One region of the Streptomyces sp. NBC_01197 genome, then DNA from elsewhere that is predicted to be linked to it. Evidence: riboswitches for the same ligand, from Rfam matches in the RefSeq annotation. Region 1 holds a riboswitch; the other holds the start of a gene.
What was found. A riboswitch is a leader RNA that binds a small molecule or an ion and turns the genes downstream of it on or off. The one in region 1 is predicted to bind S-adenosylmethionine.
Positions count from the first base shown of each region.

Region 2: it holds a riboswitch for S-adenosylmethionine, as region 1 does, so the genes downstream of both, OG452_RS26640 (aminotransferase class V-fold PLP-dependent enzyme) here and thrC (threonine synthase) in region 1, are expected to answer to the same signal.

Region 1 is NZ_CP108569.1:4,208,477-4,224,076, reverse strand. Features, by position in the region: gene OG452_RS19330 (hypothetical protein) at 502-825, opposite strand; gene OG452_RS19325 (alpha/beta fold hydrolase) at 1,053-1,832, shown strand; gene OG452_RS19320 (hypothetical protein) at 2,143-2,967, shown strand; gene OG452_RS19315 (Uma2 family endonuclease) at 3,024-3,614, shown strand; gene groL (chaperonin GroEL) at 3,734-5,359, opposite strand; gene OG452_RS19305 (cold-shock protein) at 5,666-5,869, opposite strand; gene OG452_RS19300 (MoaD/ThiS family protein) at 6,314-6,589, opposite strand; gene thrC (threonine synthase) at 6,666-7,967, opposite strand; SAM riboswitch class I at 7,983-8,110, opposite strand; gene OG452_RS19290 (glucosyl-3-phosphoglycerate synthase) at 8,267-9,217, shown strand; gene OG452_RS19285 (APC family permease) at 9,586-11,046, shown strand; gene OG452_RS19280 (alpha,alpha-trehalose-phosphate synthase (UDP-forming)) at 11,203-12,627, shown strand; gene otsB (trehalose-phosphatase) at 12,641-13,492, opposite strand; gene OG452_RS19270 (DUF3263 domain-containing protein) at 13,554-13,802, opposite strand; gene OG452_RS19265 (ABC transporter substrate-binding protein) at 13,877-15,094, opposite strand; gene OG452_RS19260 (ROK family protein) at 15,492-15,600, shown strand, end outside.
Region 2 is NZ_CP108569.1:5,788,234-5,803,833, forward strand. Features, by position in the region: gene qcrB (cytochrome bc1 complex cytochrome b subunit) at 1-236, shown strand, start outside; gene trpD (anthranilate phosphoribosyltransferase) at 365-1,429, shown strand; SAM riboswitch class IV at 1,553-1,670, shown strand; gene OG452_RS26640 (aminotransferase class V-fold PLP-dependent enzyme) at 1,818-3,194, shown strand; gene OG452_RS26645 (Lrp/AsnC ligand binding domain-containing protein) at 3,273-3,554, opposite strand; gene OG452_RS26650 (rhomboid family intramembrane serine protease) at 3,551-4,300, opposite strand; gene OG452_RS26655 (hypothetical protein) at 4,471-4,713, shown strand; gene OG452_RS26660 (NYN domain-containing protein) at 4,748-6,109, shown strand; gene OG452_RS26665 (C40 family peptidase) at 6,384-7,409, shown strand; gene OG452_RS26670 (C40 family peptidase) at 7,649-8,674, shown strand; gene OG452_RS26675 (hypothetical protein) at 8,728-9,960, shown strand; gene OG452_RS26680 (glycosyltransferase 87 family protein) at 9,941-11,266, opposite strand; gene OG452_RS26685 (glycosyltransferase family 4 protein) at 11,384-12,526, shown strand; gene OG452_RS26690 (AMP-dependent synthetase/ligase) at 12,602-14,407, opposite strand; gene OG452_RS26695 (metallophosphoesterase family protein) at 14,637-15,398, shown strand; gene OG452_RS26700 (SRPBCC family protein) at 15,476-15,600, shown strand, end outside.

The DNA of each region.
Region 1 (15,600 bases):
AAGGGGACGCCCGCTATAAGGTCAGACTTGTGCAGTGCGTAAGTAGGAACCATGGGACCGGGCGCTCGACCAGCAGAAACGGTGAGGCTCCGGTGCCGCAGCCGACCGATGAGTCGACTGCGGCAACGGAGCCTCACCGTCGCGATGGTGGTCTCTCCACGGGAACGGAAAACTGAGCCCGATCCCCTTCACGGCCCCCTCCGCCGGAATGCTTCCTACCGGAATATTCACTACCGGAATAACGGCTACCGGAATGCTGTAATTCCGGAATGCCGGCTACCGGATTCTTCGATGCCCGAATATGCCCAGGGGTAATGCGCCCTGCTAAGGGCTGTCCCGCAATTCCTGGTGGATCAGCGCGCGGCGTCAGATGCGGTGCATCGCAAGGCGGAGGGACGTCCGCATACTGGATGTATGTGGACGTTCCGACAACGCGGCGAGGTGCCGTAGCTGTCGTCGCGCGCCCGCCGGGAATTGCGGGACAGCCCTTAGGTCCTGGGCCTAACGGTCGAGGCCGCAGACGACCCTTCCCGGCCGCTGGACACTGCCGGACTCCTGCACCAGGCCCCTGCCGGACTCGTCGTGGATCTGCCGTACGGCGAACGTCGCCGTCACGACGGCGGCGCGGGCGTGCCCGAGCGCCTCCCGTGCGGAGTCCACGTCACGGTCGGCCCTGGGGAGCCGTTCGACCACGTCCGCCGCGCACTCGATGAGATGCAGCGCGGCACGCGCAAGACGGTCGTCACACGGAAAGCCCTGGGCCACCGCCTTGTGGGCCGTCTCCAGCATCGCTGTCGCGGTCAGCTGGGTGTCTGTTTCGGTCACGGCTGATGTCCCCTCGATAGGTCGGTCCACGTCGATAGGTCGGTCCGCGCCGGCGCCGGTCGAGCACGATTCTGTTGCCGCCCCCGGAATCCCGGAAGGGTCACATCCATGCAGGTGCAGAGAACTGCACGTCAACCAGGGCGAGTTCACGACCTGGCGAGCCGCACGGCAGCACGGCAGAGCCTTAGACTCAGCGGTCAGCCATCTTGACCGCAGGGGAGCATGCTGTGCGCAGTACCGCAGTGACAGGCAACGGTGACCGCATCAGGTGGGTCGAACTCCCGGGCGCCGAGCCCGCACGTATCTATCTGCACGGCCTCGGCGCGACCTCACCCGCCTACTTCGCCGAGGTCGCGGTCCATCCACTGCTGGCAGGCCGCAGGTCGCTCCTGATGGACATGCTCGGCCACGGCATCAGCGACCGCCCCACCGACTTCGGCTACACCCTGGAGGCGCATGCCGACGCCCTCGCGGCGGCCATCACCGCGGCGGGCGTCTCCGGCGCCGAGGTCGTCGCGCACAGCATGGGCGGCTCGGCGGCAATCGTTCTCGCCGCACGCCACCCGGAGCTGGTCTCCCGCCTCGTCCTGGTCGACGCCAACCTCGACCCCCTGGTGCCCACGCTGGGAACACTCGGCAGCAGCGGCATCGCCGCCTACTCCGAGGAGGAGTTCCTCGCGTACGGCTGGGCAGAGGTACGCGACCAGGCCGGGGCCCACTGGTGGTCCACCATGCGGCTGGCGGGCCGGGAGGCCCTGCACCGCAGCGCCACCCACCTGGCCCACGGCAGCACGCCGTCGATGCGCGAGCTGCTCCTCGGCCTGAAGATCCCGCGCGCTTTCCTGTACCCGGAGACCGACGGCTCGCTCCCCGGCGCCGACGGGCTCACCGCGGCCGGCGTATCAGTGGTCGCGATCCCGGACTGCGGGCACAACATCATGCTGGACAACCCGGCCGCGTTCGTCAGGGCCACGGCCAGGGCACTCGAAGCCGACACCGCTCACTGACCTCGCCCGGCCCCGGGGGCGCCCCGGGGCTCAAGTCCCGCGCCCCGAGCCCTCTTGACAGTGATGGGGTGGAGGGTCCGATACCCCACCCAACCACCCTCCCCGCGCGTGCTGTTGACTTCTCGTGACCGACTTGCCACGGGCAGTTGCCAGGCTCTAGCGTGCTCACAGAACGTGAACGGCCCCGGTCGGTGCGCCAACACCGGCTCCGGGGCCTGACCATCCAGATCGATATAGCTGCGAGGTTCGATCCATGGCTGACAGCCACCTTAATCCTGCCCCGAACCCGACACACGGGGCCCCTCACCCGATGGCCAATCCGGGCTACGGAAAGCGCTCCGCGCCAGGTCAACGCGCGTACAGCGCAGCAGATTTCGCGCTGCTGCCGCCCCGCGAAGCGGCCATCGCCGCGTACATCGACCGGCTGCCGGACGGGGCCGACATCTCGGTGAAGACGCTGGCCAAGGTCCTTCCGTACGGGCAGTGCGCCCTGCGCACCGCGCTCAACGCCCTTCAGCGCGCCGGGCATCTGCGCCGGGGCAGCGAGCACCTGATCGGGGCGGACAGCGCCCGCTGGGTGACCCGTACGTGGTTCTCCCGCACCGCCCGCGACGACGACTGGTGGGCCGCCTTCACCACCGGAGGCGTACCGGAGGACGCACTTCCACCCCAACGGCCCACCCGGTCACGGGCGTTCATCCTGCTGGCCGCCCTCGGCCGCACCGCGCCCTCGTTGAGCCTGTCGGCGGCGGACTGTGCCGCGCTGGAGCCCCTCGCCGCCACGTGGTTCGACCGTCGCGCCACCGAGCCGGAGATGCTGCACGCCCTGACCGCCGGGCTGCCCTCCCCCGTACACCGCGCGTCCTCACTCGTCCGCAGGCGGCTCACCGACAAGCTCCCGCCCGAGCGCCCGCCACTCCCGGCGCCACGCCTCCCGCGCCCGGCTCTGCGGATTCTGGAGTGCGGAAAGTGCGGGGTCCCCGGGCGCCCGGAAGCCCTGCCCGGCGGTGAGTGCGCGGAGTGCCGGGGCGGACCCGTACGCCGCCCCGCCCCGCTCACCCCGGCCCAGGTCCACACCCGGGCGGCACAGGCCCGTGCGGCAGCGACTCGACAACCCGAGAGGACCCGCACATGACCGTTCAGCTCACTCGGCCCCGGAACAGGGCACGATGGAAGGGAGGAGGCGACGCCATGACCCCCAGCACCGCTGACCACGCCCAGGACGCCCAGATGTCCGTCGAGGAGTTCGAGGAACTCGCCCGCCACGCGCCCGAGACGGTGTCATTGGAATTCATCAGTGGAAAGCTTGCGGTCAAGCACGTGCTGGACCAATTGCATGGCGCCATTGTCATGTGGCTGCTGAGGCAATGCATGCAGCATCGCCCTGAGCTGGCCCTGTATCCGGAGCAGGGACTCAAGGTGGACTCCTACCGCAGGGGCCGCGCCTGCGCGGACGGTGCCCTGGCCCCGCTCGACCACTACGTGGGCCAGAGCGGCGAGTGGGCGGACCCCGATGGCACGCTCATGGTTGTGGAAGTCACCTCGTACGACGCGGACACGGACCTCCGTGACCGCGTGGAGAAGCGCGACGGCTACGCGGCCGCAGGCATCCCCGTCTACCTTCTCGTCGACCGGGACGCGGAGAAGCTCGTCGTCTACAGCGAGCCGGACCGGGGCGAGTACCGGACCCGTACGTCCCACGCCTATGGCTCCACGGTCACTCTTCCCTCCCCGGTCTCGATCACCCTGGAGACCGGGAGGCTCAAGGACTACGCCGGCTGACGAAACCCTCAGGGAACGCCCGAGGGCGGTACCCCTCCGAGAAGGGGTACCGCCCTCGGTCCGTACGAACTGCTCGCCGTGCTACGGCTGGAACAGCCGATCCTCGCTCTCGCTGAGGATCAGAAGTCCATGTCACCGCCGGGCATACCGCCCGGGGCGCCGCCGGGAGCGGCCTTCTCCGGCTTGTCGGCGATGACGGCCTCGGTGGTGAGGAACAGCGCGGCGATCGACGCGGCGTTCTGCAGCGCGGAGCGCGTGACCTTCGCCGGGTCGATGATGCCCTCGGCGATCATGTCGACGTACTCGCCGGTCGCGGCGTTCAGGCCGTGGCCGACCGTCAGGTTGCGGACCTTCTCGACGACGACTCCGCCTTCGAGACCACCGTTGACGGCGATCTGCTTCAGCGGGGCCTCAAGCGCGAGCTTCACGGCGTTGGCACCGGTCGCCTCGTCGCCTTCGAGCTCAAGCTTCTCGAACACCGCGGAAGCCTGGAGCAGGGCCACGCCACCACCGGCGACGATGCCCTCCTCGACGGCCGCCTTCGCGTTGCGAACGGCGTCCTCGATGCGGTGCTTGCGCTCCTTGAGCTCGACCTCGGTCGCGGCACCGGCCTTGATGACGGCCACGCCGCCGGCCAGCTTCGCGAGGCGCTCCTGGAGCTTCTCGCGGTCGTAGTCCGAGTCGGAGTTCTCGATCTCGGCGCGGATCTGGTTGACGCGACCCTGGACCTGGTCGCTGTCACCGGCACCGTCGACGATCGTGGTCTCGTCCTTGGTGATGACGACCTTACGGGCGCGGCCGAGCAGGTCGAGACCGGCGCTCTCCAGCTTGAGGCCGACCTCCTCGGAGATGACCGTGCCACCGGTGAGGATGGCGATGTCACCGAGCATGGCCTTGCGGCGGTCGCCGAAGCCCGGGGCCTTGACGGCGACGGACTTGAAGGTGCCGCGGATCTTGTTGACGACCAGGGTCGACAGCGCCTCGCCCTCGACGTCCTCCGCGATGATCAGCAGCGCCTTGCCGGACTGCATGACCTTCTCGAGCAGCGGAAGGAGATCCTTCACGTTGCCGATCTTGGAGTTGACGATCAGGATGTACGGGTCGTCGAGCGACGCCTCCATACGCTCCATGTCGGTGGCGAAGTACGCCGAGATGTAGCCCTTGTCGAAGCGCATGCCCTCGGTGAGCTCAAGCTCAAGCCCGAAGGTCTGCGACTCCTCGACGGTGATGACGCCTTCCTTGCCGACCTTGTCCATCGCCTCGGCGATGAGCTCGCCGATCTGGGTGTCAGCGGCGGAGATGGAGGCGGTCGAAGCGATCTGCTCCTTGGTCTCCACGTCCTTGGCCTGCTCCAGCAGAGCGGCGGAGACGGCCTCGACGGCCTTCTCGATGCCACGCTTGAGGGCCATCGGGTTGGCACCGGCGGCGACGTTGCGGAGGCCCTCACGAACCAGCGCCTGCGCGAGGACGGTCGCGGTGGTCGTACCGTCACCGGCGACGTCGTCCGTCTTCTTGGCGACCTCCTTGACCAGCTCGGCGCCGATCTTCTCGTACGGGTCCTCGAGCTCGATCTCCTTGGCGATGGAAACACCATCGTTGGTGATCGTGGGGGCGCCCCACTTCTTCTCAAGGACGACGTTGCGGCCCTTGGGGCCGAGGGTGACCTTGACGGCGTCGGCGAGCTGGTTCATCCCGCGCTCGAGACCGCGCCGTGCCTCCTCGTCGAACGCGATGATCTTGGCCATGTGAAGTGGTCCTCCCGGACAGGGGGTGGAAAGCGTCAGACCTGGCGGTGCCCGCGACGGACGGCCTGCTTGCCCGGTGGTTCCTTGCCCCACCCGGCCCGCGGGCCTCACCAACCCGGTCCTTCTGTCACTCTCACTGGGAGAGTGCTAACGCCAATGATTAGCACTCGACCCCTGTGAGTGCAAGCGCCTTCGAAGAAGGCCCACGTGGGTGCGGTGCTGCCCCCGGACGCACGAGAGGCCCGCGCCCCTGTGTGGGGTGCGGGCCTCTCGGCGTGAGTGGGTCGGTGGCCGATCGCGCCGAGATCAGACGGCGAGTTTGACCATGTCCGCCTGCGGACCCTTCTGGCCCTGCGAGATCTCGAACTCAACTCGCTGACCTTCTTCAAGGGTGCGGTAGCCGTCCATCTGAATCGCGCTGTAGTGGACGAAAACATCCGCACCACCGTCGACCGCGATGAAGCCGTACCCCTTCTCCGCGTTGAACCACTTGACGGTGCCCTGAGCCATGCCTAACTCCCCTATTACTGGCCCTTGCACAGAGCCCGCACTTCGCGGGATCCGGGTCAGACCTTGCGCCGGAACGCGTCGACCGCGGCTGAATGTATCTGCCCAACTGCCCTCTGCAACAGGTCAATCGGACGAGAATTCTGAGCACGGCTGAACGCCCCATTGGGCGGATTTCCGGGTATCCCAGGGCAAGTCGGGCCGGGCAAAGGGCACTTACGACGCAAAGAGATCTACGCATTGCCCAGACATTGACGCGTGCTCATACGCGCTCGGCGCGGGCGATCAAGGGGGCTGCCCCAACTCTACCGTGTTCAATCATGCTGAATTGCCCCCTCCGCTTCGTACGCGGAGAGGGCAACGGGTCCAGCAGATGACACGACGGACGGCGGGGCGGACCCCCGGGCGGCGAGCACCGGGGGTCGCCGCGGCGCCGCAGGGGCTTGCTCAGCCGCCGGCGACGGCCGGGATGATGGAAACGCCCGCGCCGTCCGGCGTCGCCGTCTCCAGGCCCTGCTCGAAGCGCACGTCGTCGTCGTTCACGTACACGTTCACGAAGCGGCGCAGCTTGCCCTGGTCGTCCAGGACGCGGGCCGCGATGCCGGTGTGGTTCTTCTCCAGGTCGGCGATGACCTCGGAGAGGGTGCCGCCGTCGGCGGCGACCTCGGCCTGGCCGCCCGTGTAGGTGCGGAGGATGGTGGGGATGCGGACCTTGACGCTCATACGGGATTACCTTCCAGGAGTCCGGGGCGGGACGGAACGGGCGGGTACGGACAGGGCTGGGTACGGAGAGCCCGGGTCAGGCGCCCGTGGCCAGGCCGGCCTCGCGGAACGCGTCCAGGGTCGGACGGATCGTCGCGGTCGGGCCGGACGTCGGGGCGACCGCGTCCAGGGTCTTGAGGCCGTCACCCGTGTTCAGTACGACGGTGGTGAGCGACGGGTCGAGCAGACCGGCCTCGATGAGCTTCTTCGTCACGCCGACGGTCACGCCGCCCGCAGTCTCCGCGAAGATGCCCTCGGTACGGGCCAGCAGCTTGATCGCATCGACGATCTGCTCGTCGTTGACGTCCTCGACGGCGCCGCCGGTGCGGCGGGCGATGTCCAGGACGTACGGGCCGTCCGCCGGGTTGCCGATGGCCAGCGACTTGGCGATCGTGTCCGGCTTCTGCGGCCGTACGACGTCGTGACCGGCCTTGAACGCGGTGGAGACCGGTGAGCAGCCCTCGGCCTGCGCGCCGAAGATCTTGTACGGCTTGTCCTCGACCAGACCGAGCTTGATCAGCTCCTGGAGCCCCTTGTCGATCTTCGTGAGCTGGGAGCCCGACGCGATCGGGATGACGATCTGGTCGGGCAGCTGCCAGCCGAGCTGCTCGCAGATCTCGTACGCCAGGGTCTTGGAACCCTCGCCGTAGTACGGGCGGAGGTTGACGTTGACGAAGCCCCAGCCCTCACCGATCGGGTCGCCGATGAGCTCGGAGCAGAAGCGGTTGACGTCGTCGTAGTTGCCCTCGATGCCGACCAGTTCGCCGCCGTAGACGGCGGCCATCACGACCTTGCCCTGCTCCAGGTCGTGCGGGATGAACACGCAGGAGCGGAAGCCGGCGCGGGCGGCGGCGGCGCCGACGGCTCCGGCCAGGTTGCCCGTCGATGAGCAGGAGAGCGTGGTGAAGCCGAAGGCGCGGGCGGCCTCGACGGCGATGGCGACGACACGGTCCTTGAAGGAGTGCGTCGGGTTGCCGGAGTCGTCCTTGACGTGCAGAGCGCCGGTGACACCCAGCTCGCGGGCGAGGTTGTCGGCCTTGACCAGCTTGGTGAAGCCCGGGTTCAAGTTGGGCTGGTCGGCCACACCGGCGGGGACCGGCAGCAGCGGGGCGTAGCGCCAGATGTTGTTCGGGCCGGCCTCGATGCGCTTCTTCAGCTCGTCGGGGGAGCCGCTCGGGAGGTCGTACGCCACTTCGAGCGGCCCGAAACAGGAGGCGCAGGCGAAGAGGGGGCCGAGAGGGAAACGCTCTCCGCACTCGCGGCACGAGAGGGCGGCGGCGGGGCCGAGATCGACGGCCCCGGTGGAGTCACTGGTGCTGGTGACGGTCTGTACAGCCATGGTGGCGAGGTCCTCTCCTCATCTTCCTCGCGACGTACTTCGCCGCAAGACGGAATTGGCACCTTCCCCACCATGACCTCGCGGTCGGCAGGAGGGTTGCCGGGACTTCTACGGGCCGTTCCCTCAGTCCCTCTGGATGAGCGCTTATGACGCGAGCCTTGAGGCCCGGCGTGTTTGTCCGCATCTGCTGACCCCGGCATCCCGTGGCCATTTGCGTTGTTCAAGACTGTAACCGAAGGCAGTGACAGTTGAGATAGTCGTCCGAACCGCGAGATGGCTCACAGTCAAGGAGACGCGTCGTGCTGGAAGAGGTGGACCGCTGGCTGACCAGGCGTTCCTGGTCGGCGGCCGACCGTCCGCTGGACCGGCTGATCGCGGCCAAACGCGGCACGAGGGTAAGTGTCGTCCTGCCCGCGCTCAACGAGGAGGCGACGGTCGGGGCGATCGTCGCGACCATCCGGCGGGAGCTGATGGACGCCCTGCCGGTGCCGCTCGTGGACGAGCTGGTGGTCATCGACTCCGGCTCCACCGACCGTACGGCCGCTGCCGCCGCTGCCGCCGGGGCGCGGGTGGTGCACCGGGACGAGATCCTGCCGCGGATTCCGGCCGTGCCCGGCAAGGGCGAGGTGCTGTGGCGTTCGCTCCTGGTGACCGGCGGCGACATCGTCTGCTTCGTGGACGCGGACCTGCGGGAGTTCTCGGCGGACTTCGTCTCGGGGATCGTCGGGCCGCTGCTGACCGACCCCGATGTGCAGTTCGTGAAGGCCATGTACGACCGGCCGCTCGGCGAGACCGCCGGTCAGGGCGGCCGGGTGACCGAGCTGGTGGCGCGGCCGCTGCTGAACCTGCACTGGCCGCAGCTGGCCGGCTTCGTCCAGCCGCTGGGCGGCGAGTACGCGGTACGGCGCTCGCTGCTCGAACAGCTGCCCTTCCCGGTCGGTTACGGGGTGGAGCTGGGCCTGCTGGTCGACGCGCTCCACACGGTGGGGCTCGACGCGCTGGCGCAGGTCGACGTGGGCTCGCGCAAACACCGCCACCAGGACGGGCTCGCGCTGGGGCGGATGGCGGCGGCGATCTACCGCACGGCGCAGCTGCGGCTGTCGCGGGGGCAGCTGGTGCGGCCGGAGCTGACACAGTTCGAGCGGGGCGCGGAAGGGTCGGGCTTCGTACCGCGGACGCACGCGGTGGACACCGAGGAGCGGCCGCCGATGCGGAGCGTCGGGGAGTACGCGGCCCGCCGGGCCGCCTGACCGGAGACTGCCGGGGCGGACGGCCACGGACAGTGTCCGGCAGCTGTCCATGGAAAGGTTTTAGCCATAGTCGGCACGAGAATCCGCACCCCTCACCAGGCCGCGATATCCGTGTAGTCACCGCCTTATTGGCGGGAAGGAGCACTGCGACACCGTAAAGAAACAACGGATTTCGTTGCGATGACGCTTTAACGAACCCTTGACGTGAATGGTCGTCGGGAGTTGTATTCGGTCACCGGAGCGGCGTGGACGTCGTCGCGGTCCGCCCCGCATGTGCGGCACTCTTCAGCGAATACCCAGCGAATGCCCGAAGGTGCCCGCCCCCTCATGCCGCCAGCCTCATGACGCCAGCACCGATGGGACAACGGATGACCTCTACGCCCGACACGACCGTTGCCGCGACCCCCGGGAAACCGGAGGCCGACACCCGTGCCGCCAGGGCCGGGGAAGCGCCCACCCTCACCCGTTCCATCGGTGTGGTGGGAGGGACGCTGCTCACGCTCTCCTGTCTGACCCCGGCATCGTCGCTCTTCGTGATCGTGCCGGACTCTTTCGCTACCCTGGGCACCGGAACGGCCCTCACCATCGCCATCGCGGGTCTGCTCTGTATCGGAGTCGCGTTCACCTACTCGGAGCTGGGCACGCTCATACCGAGCTCCGGTGGCGAGTACGCCATGGTCGGGACCCTCATGGGCCGGCTCGCCGGCTGGCTGGTTTTCGTCCTCTCGCTGATCGTCGTCATGATCGTGCCGCCCATCATCGCGCTGGGCACCGCCGACTATCTGGCGCCGATCGTGCATCTGAACCCGCAGTACACGGCGGCCGGAGTGATGCTCCTCGCCACCGCGATGGGCCTGCTCGACCTGCGCGCCAACGCCTGGATCACCGGCATCTTCCTGGTCCTGGAAGTCGTGGCCTGCGCGGTCGTCGCCTTCCTCGGCTTCACCCACACCAGCCGGTCCGCGTCGGTCCTCATCCACCCGGTGATGGACGCCGGGCACGGCCAGAGCTCGGCCGTCACCGCCGGTCTGATCGTGACCGGACTCGCCACCGCGCTCTTCATCCTCCAGGGCTTCTCGACCGCCGTGTACCTGGCCGAGGAGATGGACAACCCCCGCCGCAACGTCTCCCGCACCGTGCTGTGGACGCTCGCGATCGGTGCGGCCGTCGTCCTGATCCCGGTCATCGCGATCACGCTCGGCGCCCCGGACCTCAAGACCCTCGCCACGGGCAATGTCGCGGGCATGGTGCAGACCTGGAGCAACTCCGGCGTCGGCACGTTCGTCAGTCTCTGCATCGCGCTTGCGATCATCAACGCGGCGATCGTGATGGTGATCCAGAACTCCCGCGTCGTCTACTCGTCGGCCCGTGACGCGGCCTGGCCGACCGCCGCCAACCGCGTCCTCTCCCACATCGGCAAGCGCTACAGCTCCCCCTGGGCGGCGACGCTGGCCGTCGGCGTCCCCGGAGCGGTGCTCTGCTTCGTCAATCTGGACACGCTGAGCGAGGTCACCGGTGTCGCGGTGGCCGCGATGTACGTCTTCGTCGCGCTCGGCGCCCTGGTGTCGCGCCGCGGTGAGCACAAGCACCGGCTGGCCTGGCGCATGCCGCTGTGGCCGGCGATCCCCGCACTGCTGGTCGTGGTCCTGGCCTGGGTGCTGTACCAGCAGAGCGTCGAGAGCCTGGTCATCACCGGTGTCATCGTCGCCGTCGCGGCGCTGTACTGGGCGCTGTACCTCCGGCCCCGGCAGGCCACGCACTGGGTGATCTCCGTCCCCGAGGACGAATTCGCCCCGGCGACGGACGCTTCGGGCACCTCGTCGCGCTGATCCCCGCGCAGCACGGAACACCTCGTCGCACTGACCCCCGCGCCACCTGACCACGGGCCGTACCGGCCCCCGCGCCGTACGGGCGGCGGACCGCACCCCCCGGCGGCTCCGCCGCCCGTACGTTTGAGCGTCTCCGGCACGGGCTAGGTTCGCGTCATGGCCTCTCCGCACGCCGCCCGCGTCCTCGTCGCCTCCAACCGTGGCCCCGTCTCGTACTCCCTCCGTGACGACGGTGAACTCACGTCGAAGCGGGGCGGTGGCGGTCTCGTCTCGGGGCTCTCCGCCATCGGGGGGAACGCCGAATCGCTCTGGGTCTGCGCCGCACTCGGCGACGGTGACCGGGCCGCCGTGCGGCGCGGGATCGCCGAGGACGGGGTACGGATGCTCGACATCGACCCCGGGGTGCACGCCGACGCGTACAACGGCATCGCCAACTCCGTGCTCTGGTTCGTCCACCACATGCTCTACCAGACCCCGCTGGAGCCGGTCTTCGACGCGGAGTTCCGGCGCCGCTGGGACGCGTTCCGTACGTACAACCGGGCCTTCGCCGACGCGCTGGCCGCCGAGGCCGCCGAAGGCGCCGCCGTGCTGGTGCAGGACTACCACCTGTGCCTGGTGCCGGGGATACTGCGCGAACTCCGCCCCGACCTGCGGATCGCGCACTTCTCGCACACCCCGTGGGCGCCTCCCGAGTACTTCCGGCTGCTGCCCGACGACATCGGCGCGGAACTGCTGCGCGGCATCCTGGGCGCCGACCGGGCCGGATTCCTGACCCGGCGCTGGGCCGACGCCTTCGTCGCCTGCTGCACCGAGGTCCTGGGCGGCACCGGGGATACGCAGATCGCGGTGCACGGCCTCGGCGCCGACGGGGACTTCCTGCGGAAGCGGTCGCACGAGCCAGATGTGGACGAACGGATGGCCGCGCTGCGGGAGCGCATCGGCGGCGGCACGGGCGAGGGGCCCGACGGCCGCCGCAAGACGATCGTCCGGGTGGACAGGACCGAGCTGTCCAAGAACATCGTGCGCGGGCTGCTCGCCTACCGGGAGTTGCTCGACACCCGTCCCGAGTGGCGCGGCCGGGTGGTGCACATGGCGTTCGCGTACCCCTCGCGGCAGGACCTCGCGGTCTACCGCGACTACATGGCCGAGGTGGAGCGCGTCGCCGACGAGATCAACTCCCGTTACGGGACGGCGGACTGGACCCCGGTCGCCCTCTACCTCAAGGACGACTTCGCCCGCTCGCTCGGCGCCTACCGGCTCGCGGACGTCGCCCTGGTCAACCCGATCCGCGACGGCATGAACCTGGTCGCCAAGGAGGTCCCGGTGGTGACCGACCACGGGTGCGCGCTGGTGCTCTCGCGGGAGGCCGGGGCGTACGAGGAGCTGGGGCGCGACGCGATCACCGTGAATCCGTACGACGTGAGCGCCACCGCGGCCGCGCTGCACGAGGCACTCACCATGCCGGACGGCGAGCGGGCCGAGCGCAGCAAGCGGCTGGCCGCCGCGGCGACCGCGCTGCCGCCGCAGCAGTGGTTCCTGGACCAGCTGAACGCCCTGGACCCGGCCGCCTCCACGGGGTGACGGGAGCCTGCGGTCACGACGTGATGGCGTGGGCGATGGCCGCGAGCAGGCCGGCCACCGCGCCCGGTCCCGGCACCACCAGGTCGGCCCGCGCGGCCAGTTCGGGCACCTCGTCGCCGCCGCTGCACACCAGGAGGCCGAACACGCCCTGTGCGCGGAGCTCGTCGACGGCGTCGTAGGCGGTCAGGTCCCCGAGGTCGTCCCCGGCGTAGAGGACGGCCGCGGCGTCCGTCTCGCGTACGTACGCGGTCAGCGCCACGCCCTTGTCGACGCCCGGCGGGCGCAGCTCAAGGACCATCCGGCCGGGCTCCACGATCAGGCCATGCCGCGCGGCGAGCCCGGCCAGCGGGGCGCGCAGGGCCTCGAAGGCGGCTTCGGGGTCGGCGGCGCGGCGGGTGTGGACCGCCACCGCCCGGCCGCCCTTCTCCTCGATCCAGGTGCCGCGTCCGGCGCCCTCCGCGTCCAGCAGTCCGGGGAGTTCGGCGCGGGCGGCCGCGACGCCGGGGTGCGGGGCGGGGGCGTCCACCGTACCGGTGGCGGCGTCCCAGCGCTCCGCGCCGTAGTGGCCGAGCACGACCAGGTGCTCCAGACCGGGGACGCCGGCGAATCCCCCGTACCGCACGGCCACCTCGGCCGGGCGCCCGGTGACGACCGCGACGGAGGCGACCTCCGGTGCGAGCGCGACGAGGGCGGGCACGGCGTCCGGGTGGGCGCGGGCCTGTTCCGGGTCGGGGACGATGTCGGCGAGCGTGCCGTCGAAGTCGAGGGCCACGACGGCCTTCCGGGGCCCGGCCAGCAAGGCGGCGAGGCCGTCACGGCCGGCGGCGGTGGCGGGGGTCGGCAGGATGTTCGGTGAGCTGCCCATGGGGCGACCCTAGCGGGGTTACCGGCCCCCGGCCCAGGCGCCTTCCCCTCGGATCAGCCGGTCAGCGGCGCTCGCGGCGGGCTGCCCGGACCCGGCGCAGGCGGTTGACCGTCACCGGGTCGTGCTCCAGCGCCGCCTGGTCGTCCAGCAGGGCGTTGAGGAGCTGGTAGTAGCGGACCGGTGAGATGCCGAGCTGCTCCCTGATGGCCCGTTCCTTGGCGCCGGTGCCCGGCCAGGAGCGGCGCTCCAGCGCGAGCACGGCGCGGTCGCGCTCGGGGAGCGCGGGGCCGTGCGCGTCGTCGCCAGTCATATGAGCCAACGTACTGGGGAGCCCGCCGACCGGGCCAGTCCAGTACCGGGACCGGGACCGGACCGGCTGCTCCGCTACTCCGCGTTCTGCGCCGCCGCCGCCTCGCTCTGGATCTGGTTGAGGACGCTCGCCGGGTTGCCGCCCGGCGCCACGGCCTTGCCTATCTCCTTCTTCATGTCGTCGCTCACCTCCGCCCAGGACGTCTTGCCGACCGGCGGCAGCTGCGAGTTGGGCAGCTCGTTCAGGAAGGTCCTGAGGGACTTGTGGCGCGGATCGTCGGCGAGCGTGCCGGACGCCGATGTGGTGGTTGGCAGCAGGTTGTACTGGCGGGTGAGGTCCAGGACGTTCTTGTCGCTGAAGACATCGTCCAGGAACGCCCCGATCTGGGCGCGGTGGCCGTTCTGCTTGAAACCCATGATCCAGTCGGCCACGCCCATGTCCGCCTTGGTCGGACCACTGATGCCCGGCATCGGGACCATGCCGACCTTGATGCCCTTCTTGGCGGCCTGCTGCGCCAGCTGCGGATGGCCGTTGAGCATGCCGACCTGGCCCTGGGTGAAGGCCGCGTACGCCTGCCTTCGGTCGAAATCGGCGGGCGCGACGGGTCCGGTCAGCTTGGCGCCGACCAGGTCGTTCTTCAGCCAGTCGAAGGTCTTGACGTTCTGGACCGAGTCGATCGTGTACGTACCGACGCCGTCGGTGAGGCCGCCGTCGCCGCTCAGCAGCCACTGCACCGCCTCGACCTGGGCCTCCTCGGTGCCCAGCGGAAGGGCGTACGGGTACTTCACGCCCCGCGCCTTGAGCACCTCGGCGTCCGACTTGAGGTCGGCCCAGGTCTTCGGCGCCTTGAGGCCGGCCTCCGAGAACAGCTTCTCGTTGTAGAAGAGCAGCCGGGTCGAGGCGACGAACGGCATCCCGTACTGCACCCGGTCCTGCTCGCCCGCGTCGGAGAGCGAGCTGAGGAAGTTGGCCTGCACCTCGATGGAGAGCAGGTCGTCCGCGCTGTACAGCTTGCCCTGGTGCGCGTAGTCGGCGTACGAGCCCATCTGGGCGATGTCGGGGGCGTGGCCCGACTTGACCATCTCGGCGACCTTCGCGTCGATGACCTTCCACGAGTAGACGGAGACGTCGACCTTGATGTGCGGGTTCTTCGCCTCGAAGGCGGCGGCGAGCTTGTCCCAGTACTGCTGGTTGCTGGGACCGTCGTTCGGGTCGTAGTTGGCGGCGACGACCTTGAGGGTGACGTCCCCCGATCCGGTGTCCGATCCGCAACCGGAGAGCACCGCCGTCATACCGAGCGCGGCTATCGCCGCAGTAAGCCCCAAGAAGCGCCGCTGCACAGCCTTTTCCCACCCTCTTGTTGCACTATGTTTCAGCCGGTCCCCCGTGCCGTACCGTCGCACGTGGCTGCGATTTTCCATGACGGCCACCTACTGGTCCACAGCAATGCGGTCTCGCTTCGGCAACACGCGTCACGGGGGCATCAGGCGCCACAGGGCGGCGTCGCGCCGGTTCTTGCCCGGATCTTTGCCCTGACTTTGTATGGATGCGCAACAACCCAACAGAGTGGACTAGACCTTTCTCGGTTATCCGAGCCACACTGTCCGGGTGACTGCATTCTCCCGGGGAACCACCCCCGGTCTCCCGGCCGAAAACCACGTCATCGCCCTCGACGTGGGCGGCACCGGCATGAAAGCCGCCCTGGTCGGAGCGGACGGCGCGCTGCTCCACGAGGAGCGCAGGGCCACCGGCCGGGAGCGCGGCCCCGAGGCCGTCGTCGCGTCGATCATCGACTTCG
Region 2 (15,600 bases), 1.6 Mb from region 1:
TCGAGGTGCACGAGCCGCTCAAGGCCGCACAGCTGCACACGCTCACCGCGCACGAGCAGTACCAGCCGCTCGAGATCGGCCCCGAGGTCGACGAGAACGGTGTCGCGCGCAAGGTGTCCCGTCTGACCCGGGTCCGCGCCAAGCTGAGCAGGGGCTACTACGGCGAGCACAACCAGATCGAGAAGCCCACTGCCGACGAGTACAAGGAGATCACCAGCGGCCACGGTCACCACTGATCACCTGACCGACTGAAAAGTCGCCACAGCAGGAGCCCCGCCCATTCGATGGACGGGGCTCTTCGCTGTTCCCCGGAGCTGGATAAGCTGGCCGTATCCCTATTCGGCGGTGGACCCAGGAGTGGACCATGAGCGTTGTGACCCCGGTCGGCGGCGACAGCGTGGCGGCCCACTCATGGCCGGGCGTTCTCGACTCCCTGCTGCGCGGCATCGACCAGAGTGCGGACGCCACCGCCTGGGCGATGGACCGCATCATGCGTGGTGAGGCGACGGACGCGCAGATCGCCGGGTTCGTGGTCGCCCTGCGGGCCAAGGGCGAGACGGTCGCGGAGATCAGCGGCCTGGTCCGGGCGATGTACGCGCACGCCAGGCTGATCGACGTACCGGGCCCGAGCGTGGACATCGTCGGCACCGGCGGCGACGGCGCCAACACCGTGAACATCTCGACCATGTCCTCCATCGTCGTGGCGGGCACCGGCGCCAAGGTCGTCAAGCACGGCAACCGCGCGGCGTCGTCCCAGAGCGGGGCGTCCGACGTCCTGGAGAAGCTGGGCGTCAATCTCCAGCTGGCGCCGGAGCGGGTGGCCGAGGTCGCCGAAGAGGCGGGCATCACCTACTGCTTCGCGGTGAAGTTCCACCCCGCGCTGCGCTATGTGGCCGCCGCCCGGAAGGAGTTGGGCATCCGCACCACCTTCAACTTCCTGGGTCCGCTCACCAACCCGGCGAAGGTCCGGGCGCAGGCGACCGGTGTCTCCGACGCGCGGGTGGCGCCCATCATCGCGGGGGTGCTGGCCGAGCGCGGTTCGTCCGCCCTGGTGTTCCGGGGTGACGACGGGCTGGACGAGCTGACCACCACCGCCACGTCCAGGGTCTGGACGGTGGCGGACGGCACGGTGCGCGAGGATACCTTCGACCCGCGCGACGTGGGCATCGGACTGGTCCCGGTGGAGGCGCTGCGCGGCGGCGACTCGTCGTACAACGCGGATGTGGCCCGCAGGCTGCTGGCCGGTGAGGACGGGCCGGTACGGGACGCGGTCCTGCTGAACTCGGCAGCCGCGCTGGTCGCGCTGGACCCGGGCCCCGGATCCCTCAACGAGCGGATCGCGGCGGGCATCGCCCGGGCCACCGAGTCCATCGACTCGGGGGCGGCGGCCGGGGCGCTGGAACGCTGGGTCGCGGCCAGCAACACCTGAGCCCCCGGGGCACTCGGGTACCGGACACCCAGGGCGCAGTCGCGCAGCCTCCGGCCGGCTGCCGGTCTCAGGCTGTGGACTGCGCCTTGGCACGTCCGGATACGTATGGCAGGATCCTCTGCAGGTCATGAGTGACAGCGACTACGGCCCCAGCCCGCTGTCCGGCAACCCTCCGTCCGTGGCGGGGTGCCCTGGGTGAAGACCAGGCCGTGGGCAGTGAAGTCCTCGGCAAGCGCGGATCCCTCGACAGGGATCCTGGTCGTCGAGGGAGTTCTTCCGTGGTTCAGCGAATGCGTTAGGGCAGTAGGCCCCTTCTCCGCACCCCTTCCTTGCACTGTCGCGTGTGGCACGCGCAGTGAATTCGCCTGCCTTTTTCCGGGAGTTCGTCATGTCTGTTCCCAGTGCTGCCGTCAACGCGTCGGTTTGTAAGGATTCCTCCGGGAACCTCCCCGTCCTCGGAAGGGACGTCCTGGTCCCGCTCGTCATCGGCGGCGAGGTCACCTACGCGGCACTGGACTACGCGGCGAGCGCCCCGGCACTCCAGCGCGTCTGGGACGACGTGGCGGCGTACGCCCCGTACTACGGCAGCGTGCACCGCGGCGCCGGGTACCTCTCGCAGCTCTCCACCGACCTCTTCGAGAACAGCCGGACGACTGTCGCCGAGTTCCTCGGCTGCCGCCCGGACGACCAGGTCGTCTTCACCCGTTCGACCACGGACTCGCTCAATCTGCTGGCCGCGGTGGTCCCGGCGGGCTGTGAGGTCTTCGTCTTCGAGACTGAGCACCACGCATCGCTGCTGCCCTGGCGGGACGCCGCCGTGACCTACCTCAACGCCCCGCGCACCCCGCGGCAGGCCGTCGAGACCCTGGAGCGCGCACTGGCGGACCGTACGACGCCGGAGGCACCCGCTCTGGTCTGTGTCACGGGCGCGTCCAACGTCACCGGTGAGCTGTGGCCGGTCAAGGAGCTGGCGGCCGCCGCCCACGCCCACGGGGCGCGCATCGTGCTGGACGCGGCGCAGCTCGCACCGCACCACCCCGTGGACATCGCGGCGCTCGACGTCGACTGGGTCGCCTTCTCCGGCCACAAGCTGTACGCGCCGTTCGGCTCCGGGGTCCTCGCCGGCCGCTCCGACTGGCTGCTCGCCGCCGAGCCGTACCTCGCGGGCGGCGGCGCCTCCCGCAGCGTGGCCCGGCGTGCCGACGGGGGTGTCGACGTCGAGTGGCACACCACGGCCGCCCGCCACGAGGCCGGATCGCCCAACGTCATCGGCGTCCACTCCATCGCGTCCGCCTGCCGGGCGCTCACCGACGCCGGCTTCGACTCCTTGGTCGAGCGCGAGCAGACGCTGGTCCGCAAGGTCCTCGACGGGCTCCGCGAAGTGGAGGCGGTCCAGGTCCTCTCGCTCTTCGGTGACGACGCCCCGCGGGTCGGTGTCATCTCCTTCGTGGTGGACGGCTGGAACAGCTCGCACTTCGCCGCGGCGCTCTCCGCCGAGTACGGCATCGGGGTGCGCGACGGACTGTTCTGCGCCCACCCGCTCGTCCGTACCCTGCTCGGCAGCGACCCGCAGGACCAGGGCGAGTGCGGTGCCCCGGAGGGCGAGCCGGGCGAGCGCTCACTCAACGCCGTCCGGGTGAGCTTCGGCGCCGGTACGCCGGACGAGCACGTGGAGCGCTTCGTGGGTGCGGTGAAGGAACTCGTGCGGGACGGTGCCCGCTGGAACTACCGCACCGAGGACGGCCGCTGCGTGCCGGCCGTCTGACCGCGCCGACGGGGATTGCGTACGGCCGCCAGGCGCGGCGGGGTCTCAGGGCCTCGCCGCGCCGGGCGGCCGCGACCCTCAGGCGTCCAGGCCGATGGCGAAAGCCGCTTCCAGGTCGTGCTGCGAGTAGGTACGGAACGCCACATGCGTGTCTGTGGCCTCCACCCCGGGGATCTTGCTGATCCGGCCGGGGATGATGTCCGCCAGATCGTCGTGGCGGGCCACCCGGACCAGTGCGATCAGGTCGTACGTCCCTGTGACGGAGTAGACCTCGCTGATGTTCTCCAGGGCGGCGAGCGATTCGGCGATCTCGGGGATCCGGTCCACGCTGGTCTTGATGAGCACGATCGCGGTGATCACGGCTTGCTTTCTCCCTCGGTGGCCGTCGCTGGGAGTTTCACTCTAGTCGTACGCCAGTACCGCACCGCCGCGTAGCCGAAGCCCAGCGAGAACCCCACCAGATGGGCCGTGTAGGCGACCCCCGGACCGGTGCCGGACTGCTGCCCGGCCGCCAGCCACTGCAGGACGAACCAGAAGACCAGCACGATCCAGGCGGGGAAGCGCAGCGGCAGGAAAAGCAGGAACGGGAAGATGCTCGTCACCCGGGCCCGGGGGAAGAGGCCCAGGAAGGCCCCGAGCACCGCCGAGATCGCACCCGACGCGCCCACCAGGGTCTGGTCGGAGCCCGAGTGGGTGAGGGCGTAGGCCGTCAGGGCGAGGTAGCCGCTCACCACATAGAAGACGGTGAAGTGCAGGCGCCCCATGCGTTCCTCGGCCATCGCGCCGAAGACGTAGAGGAACAGCATGTTGCCCAGCAGATGCAGCCAGTTCGCGTGGATGAAGAGCGCGGTGAGCGGGGTGAGCAGGGCTCCTGCCGTACCGGTCATCAGTTCGGTCGGGACGACGCCCCAGTGTTCGAAGTACGCGCTCTGGGCGGCGAGGAGGTTGTCGCCGGTCCCATAGGCCGGATCGAGCCCGGAGACGGGGCTCAGCAGGAAGACCAGGCAGCAGACGCCGATCAGGCCGTACGTCACCACCGGCCCGCCGGGCGCGTCCCCGCGCCGCCCCGGCGCCTTCCGTCCGGGTGCATCCCGCCACTTGAACATTGACCGAGCATGACCCAACCGGACGCAATCGGGCAGATCGCCTCGCCGGGCCCCGTACGGTCGGCAGGTCCGCCCCCGGGGTATCCCGTAGGCCGTAGGGTTGCGGGGAGTACATCCGCAGTTCGATGGCGCACCGCGACCGAGACAGTACGAACGAAGAGGACGCACGTATGACGACGGTTCCCATGCCGACCGCCGACACCCGGTGGCGCTGCACGCTCTGCGGCAATCTCACCCGGTTCGATGTGACGCGCTCGTCGAAAGTTGTCGAGTACATACATCTTGACCTGGCCGGTGAGCCCAAGGTGGAGGACCGCGAGGTGGTCAGTGAGACCATCGAGCAGGTGCGCTGCCGGTGGTGCAACGCGGTGGACCAGATCGAGCTGGTGGACAGGCCGGGCGGCGGCTCCTGAGGGAGCCCCCTGAAGAGTGACAGTGGGGTGACGGATGGTGGAGTCCGAACGCGGTGCGGAGCCGGCCGACGCGGCCGGCGACGCCGCGGAGGCGCTCGACCGTCCGCTGCCCGAAGCGGTACGGCGGCGCGTTGTCGCGCTCGTCTCCGACGCCTTCGGCGGGCTGACCGTCCCTGAACTCCCGGCCCAGCTGCGGCAGTACGCCCGGTTCACCCCGACCAGGCGCGCCAAGTTCGCGGGCAACGCGATGGCCGCGGCCCTGGCGGCCGACGCGCTGTTCCGCCGGCGGATCGGCGAGCGGCTGAAGGAGTCCCAGCCCGAACTGACCGGGGCGCTCGAAGCCGGTTCACCGCCCGCGGCCGCCGACCCGGTGGATGTGGCGGCGGCCGCCTACGTACTGCGCCCGCCCGGCTGGGTGAAGCTCGTCGCCGCCGCGGGCGAGGAGGCCCAGCGTGTGGTCGCCGAGCGCGCCGACGAGGCGGTCCAGCACGAGCTGGAGCGGCTGCGGGCAGAGCTGGCCGACGCGCGGGCGCAGACCAGGACCGAGAACGAGCGGCTGCGTACGGAGCTGGACGCGGCCCGCAAGGAAGCTGAATCGCTTCAGCGCAAGCTGCGCAGCGCGCAGAGCGATGTGAAGCGCGGCGAGGCGGCGCTGCGCCGCTCCGGCTCCGAGATCGACACGGTCAGATCCGACGCCACGGCCCGGGTCGCGGCGGCGGAGAGCGAGTCGCGGCGGCTGAAGGCGCGGCTCGGTGAGGCCGAGGCGGCGGTCGAGGCCGGCCGCCGGGCCGTACGCGAGGGGCGTTCGGTCGAGGACATGCGGCTGCGGCTGCTGCTCGACACGGTGCTCGACGCGGCCCAGGGGCTGCGGCGCGAACTGGCCCTGCCGCCGGTGACCACGCGCCCCGCCGACTCCGTCGACGCGGTCGAGCCCGGCCGGCTCTCGCCCAAGGACATCGCGGCCAGGGCCCTTTCGGACACCGACCCGGCCCTGCTTGACCAGCTGCTCTCGCTGCCGCAGGCCCATCTGGTGGTGGACGGCTACAACGTCACCAAGACCGGCTATCCGCAACTGCCGCTGGAGAAGCAGCGGCTGCGCCTGCTCGGTGGTCTCTCGATGCTCGCCGCGCAGACCGGCGCCGAGATGACCTGTGTCTTCGACGGGGCCGAGCTCGCGGCGCCGGTGCTGCTCGCGCCGCCGCGCGGCGTACGGGTGCTGTTCAGCAAGCCCGGGGTGACCGCGGACGAGGTGATCCGCCAGCTGGTCAGGGCGGAGCCCTCCGGGCGTCCTGTGGTGGTCGTGTCGGCCGACCGCGAGGTCGCCGACGGCGTGGCGAGATCGGGCGCCAGGCCCGTTGCGTCCGTCTTGTTGCTGAAGAGGCTTTCGCGCGCCTGATAACTCCTGTGCACAATGCCCGACTTCGAGCGGGACAGTTTCCACCACAGCGTCAAGTGACCGTTACCGCCCGTGCGGTGTCTGTAAAATATGCACTCAGTGACCAAGATTTTTGGCAACAGGATTTGAACTGATCACAAGAAGGTCACTAAGGTCGGGCCTCGAACCTTCGCGCGGTCGATCACTCATCCAGGGGTGGCAGCGAAGGAACCGCCGAAGCCCTCACGGTTTTGCTACGTGTTCGGCGGCTCTGAGGAAGAAGGAGCTCGCCTCCGTGGCGTCCCACCGTCGACTCAAGCAGCCGAGCCGCACCCGCGTGACCGTGCTCACCGCGACCGCTGCCGCAGCCGTGGCCCTGACCGCTCAGGCCGCACACGCAGACCCGAAGCCGACCAAGAGTGAGGTCAAGGCGAAGGTCGACAAGCTCTACGAGGACGTCGACGCGGTCAGCCAGAAGTACGACGGCGCCAAGGAGCAGCAGGCCAAGCTCAAGAAGGAGGTCGGCGACCTCCAGGACAGCGTCGCGCGCGGCCAGGAGGACCTCAACAAGCTGCGGGGCCAGCTCGGTTCGATCGCGAGCGCCCAGTACCGCTCGGGCGATATCGACCCGTCGGTCCAGCTCTTCCTCTCGTCGGACCCGAACACCTTCCTCGACAAGGCCACCGCGCAGGACCAGCTGAGCAACCAGCAGGCCGACGCGGTCAAGAAGATCCAGGCCAAGCAGCGCACCCTCGCCCAGGAGCGTGCCGAGGCGCAGGACAAGCTCAAGGACCTGGCGTCGACGCGCACGGAACTCGGCAAGAAGAAGCAGGAAGTCCAGAACAAGCTCGCCGACGCGCGCAAGCTGCTCAGCTCCCTGACCGCCGCCGAGCGCGCCTCGATAGCCGCGGAGAACCAGCGCGCCAACCGCGACAACAGCCGTCCCGACCTCGGCAACTCCGTGCCGGCCTCCGCCCGCGGGGCCGCCGCCCTCAACGCGGCGAAGACCCAGCTGGGCAAGCCGTACGTGTACGGCGCCACCGGACCCGCCTCCTTCGACTGCTCCGGGCTGACGTCCTGGGCGTACGCACAGGCCGGTGTCACGATCCCGCGCACCTCCCAGGCCCAGGCCAACGCCGGTCAGCGCATCTACTCGCAGAGCGCCCTCAAGCCGGGCGACCTGGTGCTCTTCTACGGCGACATGCACCACATCGGCATCTACGCGGGCAACGGCACGGTGCTGCACGCACCGCACACCGGCGCGGTCGTCCGGTATGAGGCGATGGGCGACATGCCCTTCCAGTTCGGCGTCCGCATCTGATCCGGACCCGTTCCGTCGGCGCCGCCCACACCGCCCGATCGGGCGAATTACGGTGCTGTGAGCTGACTCCCCGCCCTGTCGGTGACCTTGTGGTCTCCGGCGGGGCGTCACTCTGTGTGCACGGCGAGGTCTTTGGCCACAGCGTGGTCGCGCGGCTACTCTCCGGCGTGCGGTGCCCGGCAACTCGTCCGCCTATCGGGGCGGCAGGGACCGCACGCAGCGGAAGGAGTGCGGCTCCTGTGGTGTCCCATCGCCGTGCAACGCAGTCCGGCCTCGCCCGGAGTACCCGGATCATCGTGCTGTCCGCCGCGCTGGCGACGGCCGGAGCAGGCCTCGGGGCCGCGCAGGCGGGCGCCGAGCCGCACGAGTCGGCGACGGCCGCCAAGAGCGAGGTCGACGGGCTGTACGCGCAGGCCGAGCGGGCCACCCAGCAGTACGACAAGGCCGACGAGCAGGCCCAGCGGCTGCGCCATCAGGTCACCGAGGCCCAGGACGGCGTCGCACGCGGCCAGGAACGGCTCAACCGGATGCGCGGGGCGCTCGGCGCGCTGGCAGGGGCCCAGTACCGCGCGGGTGCCATCGACCCCTCGCTCGCCCTGCTGCTCTCGTCGGACCCCGGCTCGTATCTCGACAAGGCTGCTGCCCTGGCGCAGTTCGGCGCTGTCCAGGCGGGTGAACTGCACCGCATCCAGCAGGCCCAGCGCGCGCTGACACAGCGGCGCGCCGACGCGACCCGAAGACTCGCCGAACTCCGCAGCAGCCGCGCCGAGGTCGCCCGCCACAAGCGCACCGTCGAGGGCAAGCTCGCCCGCGCGCGCCGGCTGCTCGACGCGCTGCCCGCCCAGCAGCGCGCACAGTACGACCAGGTCTCGCGCTCGGACCGGGGCGCACTGCCCGTGCTCGGCGCGCTGCCGGTCTCCGGCCGGGCCGCAGCCGCAGTGGCCGCGGCCCGCAGCGCGCTCGGCAGGCCGTATGTGTGGGGCGCCAACGGCCCCTCGGGCTTCGACTGTTCGGGGCTGATGCAGTGGGCGTACGCGCACGCGGGCGTCTCCCTGCCGCGCACCTCGCAGGAGCAGCGGTACGCGGGCCGTCGGATCCCGCTCTCCCAGGCGCAGCCCGGCGACCTCGTGGTGTACCGCAGTGACGCCAGTCATGTCGCGATGTACATGGGCAACGGCCAGGTGCTGCACGCCCCGTATCCCGGCGCCAGGGTCCGCTACGACCCGGTCGGGATGATGCCCGTCTCCTCGGTGACCCGGGTCTGACCCGTGCCGGGCGGCCGTCGGGCCCGTCCGCCCGGGCACGTACGATCAGCGGCGTGACAGGGCGGGGGAGCAGGACGGGACGGAAGCGGGCCTTCGGCTGCGCGCTCGCCCTCTGCCTGCTGCTCCCCGCCTGCGGCGGTCCTTCAGGACCCGGCTCGTCCGGCACGGCGGAGCGCGACATCCGCCGGACTCTCGACCGGCGGGCCGCCGCCGTCGTCGGCCATGACGAGAGCGGCTATCTGTCCGTCGTCGACCCGCGGGCGAAGGGGCTGCGGACGGCGCAGCGCGCGGAGTTCCGCAACCTGGCCTCCGTACCGCTGAGTTCCTGGCAGTACCGGCTCGATGACGTACGGCTGGACGGCGCCACCGCCACCGCACGGGCCGAGCTGCGGTACCGGATCACCGGTTACGACAGTGCGCCGGTGGCGGCCCGGCGCACGCTCAGGATGGTGGAGCGCGACGGCCGCTGGTACCTGGACGACGACAGCCCCGCCACCGGCACCGGGCAGCAGCTCTGGCAGCAGGGCCGGGTGCGCACCGTACGCGGCAGGCACAGCCTGGTGCTCGGTGTCGGCGGTTCCAGCGGACTGCTCCGGCAGGTGGCCGACGTCGCGGACCGGGCCGTCCCCGCCGTCGACAAGGCGTGGCACCGCGAGTGGGCAGGGCGGGTGGTGGTGCTGGTGCCGTCCTCGCTGGACGCGATGGGCGCCTTGCTCGGTTCGCCGGCCGCCACCTACCGGGGCATCGCGGCCGTCACCACCGGCGAGGCGGGCGGCGCCGGGGCCGCGCCCGCCGACCGGGTCATCGTCAACCCCGAGGCGTACGCCCAGCTTGGCCAGTCGGGCCGGCAGGTGGTCATCACCCACGAGACCACCCATGTCGCCACCCGCACCGCGACGTCCGCGGCCACCCCGCTCTGGCTCTCCGAGGGGTTCGCCGACTGGGTCGCCTACCGGGGCACCGGCACCAGCCCGCGGGAGGCCGCACCGGAACTCCAGCGGGCGGTGCGGGCAGGGTCGCTGCCCGCGACCCTGCCCACCGACGCCGACTTCGGTTTCAGCGACAGCGCCGACCGGCTGGCGCGGGCGTACGAGGGCGGCTGGCTGGCCTGCCGGCTGATCGCCGAGCACTGGGGCGAGCAGAAACTGACGGACTTCTACCGGGCGGTCGGGGCGCACGGGCAGAGCGGCGGCGGGGTGGAGAAGGCGATGAACGACGTGCTCGGTACGGATCCGGACGCCTTCACGGCGCGGTGGCGCGAGTACCTCAGGGCGCAGCTGGACTGAGCGGCTCACGGCCCGCGTCGGTGTCTCCGGTGTCTGCCCCGCCTCCGGCCGCTGCGGCGGCCCCGGCGTCCTCGGCGGCTGCGGTGTCCTCGGACCTGGTGGCAGCTCCGTCCGGCGCCGTCCGCCCGCGCCGCGGGACCGTGTGCCGCCACAGCGCGCGGGCCGCGGTCAGCGAGGCCGCGACCAGCAGGCCGTTCCGTACGAACATCAGCACAACCCCGACCGCGTCCCCGGCCACCACCCGATCGAACCCGAGCGGGAACTCCAGGAAGGTCACGGCCGTGGCGACCACCGCCAGCAGGACCGGGAGCGGCATCGCGCTGGTACGGAAGACCAGGCAGACGGCGCCGATACCGACCAGCCACACCAGGTACTGGGGGCTGATCACCCGGCTCGTCGTGGTGAAGAGCAACACCGCGGTGAACGCCGCGTCGCACGGCGTCGCCGGTGCGTACTCCCTGGCCCGCAGCCGCCACAGCAGCAGCCAGCCGAAGGCCGCGGCGGTGAGCCCCAGCGCGACGGCGCTCACCAGGTGGACGTACGGTCCGACGAACTCCACCGAGCCGTAGGTGAGCAGCACCTGTCCCTGCCAGCCGAACTGCCGGGCCACCTGGAAGACCAGACCGCCCAGCGACTCGACCTCGGTGCCCCGCTCGCGCTGGAAGGTGAGAAAGGCGAAGGCACCGGGCACCGCCGTACCGGCGAGCAGCAGCAGGCCCGCCGCCGTCGCGGCGAATGCCGACCAGGACCAGCGTGCCGTACGGCCGCACCGCACGCCCGCGAGCAGCAGTGCGGGCCAGACCTTGAGCAGGGCGCCGAACGCGGCCAGCGCGCCCATGGTGCGCGGACGGCGGGCCCCTGCCAGCAGCGCGGCCACCGCGACGGCGGTCACCATCAGGTCGTACCTGGCGTACGCCGTCGGGCCGAGCAGCGGCAGGCCCGCCACCCACACCCAGACACCGGCCGGCCGCCTGCCGGGCCGGCCCGCCGAGTACAGCAGCAGACCGAGTACCCCCGCGTCGGCGATGAGAGTCAGCACGAAGAAGGCCGGTGCGTAGCCGAGGAACGGCAGGAGGGCGGGGGAGAGGACCGCGAGTGCCGCCCCGGGGGGGTACTGCCAGGTCACGTCGGAGAGCGGGAAGGTGCCGGTCCGCAGCACCTCGTACCAGCCGTGGTAGATCCCCGAAACGTCGACGGTGACATCGGCCCCCGGCAGGACCAGTACCTTGAACACGCAGAGCATCAGCAGGGCCCTGGTCGCGGCCCAGACCACGACGGGAAGCGCCGCGCCGCGTACGCCCCGCATGACCGCCCCGTCCGCTGTGACGGCCTGCGCCGTGGTGTGCTCCGACATCGGGGTCATGATGCCGTGCGAGGACGCGCGGGAGCGGTGAGGCAGGGCCGTTGGGTACTGTCGGCGGCGATGCACAAGACGTTGATCGTGACCAATGACTTCCCGCCGCGCCCCGGCGGTATCCAGGCGTTCCTGCACAACATGGCGCTGCGTCTGGACCCCGGGAAGCTCGTCGTCTACGCCTCCACGTGGAAGCACGGAGCCGAGGGAGCGGCGGCCACCGCCGCGTTCGACGCGGAGCAGCCGTTCACGGTCGTACGCGACCGGACCACGATGCTCCTGCCCACCCCGCGCGTCACGGCGAGGGCGAGCGGGCTGCTGCGCGAACACGGCTGTACGTCGGTGTGGTTCGGGGCGGCGGCCCCGCTCGGCCTGATGGCTCCCGCGCTGCGGGCGGCCGGTGCCGAACGGCTCGTCGCCACCACGCACGGCCACGAGGCGGGCTGGGCGCAGCTGCCCGGGTCGCGGCGGCTGCTGCGGCGCATCGGTGAAGGTCTGGACACTGTGACCTACCTCGGCGAGTACACCCGCTCGCGGATCGCCGCCGCACTCACCCCGGCGGCCGCGGGCCGGATGGTCCAACTGCCGCCCGGTGTCGACGAGAAGACCTTCAACCCCGGCTCGGGCGGTGCGGAGGTACGCGCCCGGCTCGGGCTCACGGACCGGCCGGTGGTGGTGTGCGTATCCCGGCTCGTCCCGCGCAAGGGACAGGACACCCTGATCCTGGCGATGCCCCGGATCCTGCGGGAGGTGCCGGACGCGGTGCTGCTGATCGTGGGCGGCGGACCGTACGCAGGTGACCTGGAGAAGCTGGCGGCACGGACGGGCGTCGCGGACTCGGTGCGCTTCACCGGGCCGGTGCCCTGGGCGGAGCTGCCCGCGCACTTCGGGGCGGGCGACGTCTTCGCCATGCCGTGCCGCACCCGCAGGGGCGGGCTCGACGTGGAGGGGCTCGGCATCGTCTATCTGGAGGCGTCCGCGACCGGGCTGCCGGTGGTGGCGGGCGATTCGGGCGGTGCGCCCGACGCGGTGCTCGACGGTGAGACCGGCTGGGTGGTGCGGGGCGGCTCGGCCGATGACGCGGCGGACCGGATCGTCACGCTGCTCCAGGACCCAGGGCTGCGGCGGCGGATGGGCGAGCGCGGCCGGGAGTGGGTCGAGGAGAAGTGGCGCTGGGACCTGCTCGCCGAGAAGCTCAGGGAACTGCTCTGAGGGAGCTGCCCTGACGGAAACGCAAACCGGGTGAGGGCCCGCGCGGCCCTCACCCGGTTCTGCTTGCGTACCAGGTCAGCCCAGGTCAGCCCGGTAGATCGATTCGATCTCGTCGGCGAAGTCCTTCGCCACCACCGCGCGCTTGAGCTTCAGAGACGGTGTGATGTGCCCCGCCTCCTCGGTGAGCTGTGTGGGCAGGATCCGGAACTTGCGGACGGACTCGGCCTTGGAGACCGCCGCGTTGCCGTCGTCGACCGCCCGCTGGATCTCGGCGAGCAGCTCCGGGTCCTCGCGCAGCGACAGGGCGGTGGACGCCACCGGCTTGCCGGTCTCCTCGGCCCACCGCGCCAGGAACTCCTCGTCCAGCGTGACCAGCGCGCCGATGAACGGCCGTCCGTCGCCGACCACCATGCACTCGGCGACCAGGGCATGCGCACGGATACGGTCCTCGATCACCGCGGGGGCGACGTTCTTCCCGCCCGCGGTGACGATGATCTCCTTCTTGCGGCCAGTGATCGCGAGATAGCCGTCCTCGTCCAGCGTGCCGATGTCACCGGTGTGGAACCAGCCGTCAGCCAGCGCGTCGGCCGTCGCCGTCTCGTTGTTCCAGTAGCCGCTGAACAGGTGCTCGCCGTGCAGCAGCACCTCGCCGTCGTCCGCTATCCGTACGACCGAACCGGGCAGCGGCTGGCCGACCGTGCCGATCTTCTGCCGGTCCCACGGGTTGAAGGCGGTCGCCGCACAGGACTCGGTGAGGCCGTAGCCCTCCAGCACCGTGAAGCCGATGCCCCGGTAGAAGTGGCCGAGCCGCTCGCCCAGCGGCGCGCCGCCGGAGATCGCGTACTCACCGCGTCCGCCCAGTACCGCCCGCAGCTTGCTGAAGACCAGCCGGTCGAAGACCTTGTGCTTGATCCGCAGCCCGGCGGACGGGCCCTGCGGGGTGCCGAGTGAGCGGCTGTAGGCGATGGCGGTGTTCGCGGCCTTGTCGAAGATCTTTCCCTTGCCGTCGGCCTGCGCCTTGGCACGCGCCGAGTTGTAGACCTTCTCGAAGACCCGGGGCACGCCCAGGATCAACGTCGGCCTGAAGGAGGCCAGTTCATCCGTGAGGTGCTTGATGTCCGGTACGCAGCCGATCTTGATCGGCGCCATCACGGACGAGACCTCGACCAGCCGGCCGAAGACATGCGCGGCGGGCAGGAAGAGCAGCACCGAGCACTCGCCGGTACGGAACAGGGGCTTCAGCCGCTCCACGATGTTGCCGCACTCGGCGAAGAAGCTGCGGTGGGTCAGCACACAGCCCTTGGGGCGGCCGGTGGTCCCCGAGGTGTAGACGATGGTGGCCGGGTCGTCGGCCCGCGCCCGCGAGCTGCGCTCGTCCACGGTCGCGTCCGTTACCTCGGCGCCACTCGCCCTGAGCTCCTCGACGGCGCCCCGGTCGATCTGCCAGACGTGCTCCAGGGAGGGCAGCGAGTGGCGTACGGCCTCGACGGTCGCGGCGTGCGCGTCGCTCTCCACGAGCACCGCGACCGCGCCGGAGTCGCCGAGTATCCACTGCACCTGCTCGGCCGAACTGGTCTCGTACACCGGCACGGTGATCGCGCCCGCGCTCCAGATCGCGAAGTCCAGCTGCACCCACTCGTACCGGGTGCGGGACATCAGCGCGACCCGGTCCCCGGGCCGCACACCCGCGGCGATCAGGCCCTTCGCAGCGTCCTGGACCTCGGTGAGGAACCGGGCGGCGGTGACATCGGTCCAGGCGCCGGCCACCTTGCGGCCCATCACCGCGGCATCGGGATGCTGAGCGGCGTTGCGGCGGATCAGATCCGTCAGATTGCCGTCCGATGGGACCTCGTACAGCGCCGGAAGGCTGAACTCACGCAAGACTGCTGCTCCTCTGGTCGACATCGCTGTCGCCACGACTGGACCTGACCGCCCGGACGTTACCCATGGGTACACGGTTCCCGATAGGGGGGTCCGGCCAGATGTTCCATGCGTCACACGACACCGCTGTGCTTCGCGCAGAGTAGTCCACGCACGTCGGACGGCGGCGGTATTCGCAGGTCCGGCACCCTCTATCCATGTTGTGCCCGTGAGTCCTAGGGTGATCTCCATGCGCGTGCATGTGGTCAGTGACGTCCATGGCAACACCAGCGGTCTCGCGAGGGCCGGCGACGGGGCCGACGCCCTGATCTGCCTCGGCGACCTGGTCCTCTTCCTGGACTACGCCGACCACTCCCGCGGCATCTTCCCCGACCTCTTCGGAGTCGAGAACGCCGACCGCATCGTTGAGCTGCGCACCGCGCGCCGTTTCGACGAGGCGCGGGACCTCGGCCGCAGGCTCTGGAGCGGGGTGGACCGTGACACCGCGATCGAGACGGCGGTGCGCAGCCAGTACGCCGACATGTTCGCGGCCTTCCCCACTCCGACGTACGCGACCTACGGCAATGTCGACATCCCGCCGCTCTGGCACGAGTACGCCCGCCCCGGTACAGCCGTCCTGGACGGCGAGCGCGTCGAGATCGGCGGCCGCGTCTTCGGCTTCGTGGGCGGCGGCCTCAGGACCCCGATGCGTACGCCCTACGAGGTCAGCGACGAGGAGTACGCGGCCAAGATCGAGGCGCTCGGGGACGTCGACGTGCTCTGCTCACACATCCCGCCCGAGGTCCCGGAGCTGGTGTACGACACGGTGGCCCGCCGTTTCGAGCGGGGCAGCCGCGCCCTGCTCGCCGCCATCCAGCGCATCCGGCCCAAGTACGCGCTCTTCGGCCATGTCCACCAGCCGCTGTCCCGCCGGGTCCGCGTCGGCCGGACCGAGTGCGTGAACGTCGGCCACTTCGCTTCGACCTCGCGGCCCTGGGTCATGGAGTGGTAGCGGTCGGCGGGCCGGTGCGCACGCGATAGCCTTCACAGCGCATGCACACCGGATTCCGCACTGGAGGAGCCACGGCGATGGCTGAACACACCAGCTCAAGCATCACGATCGAGGCCGCACCGGCCGACGTCATGGGCGTGATCGCCGACTTCGCCCGCTACCCGGAGTGGACCGGCGAGGTCAAGGAAGCCGAAGTGCTCTC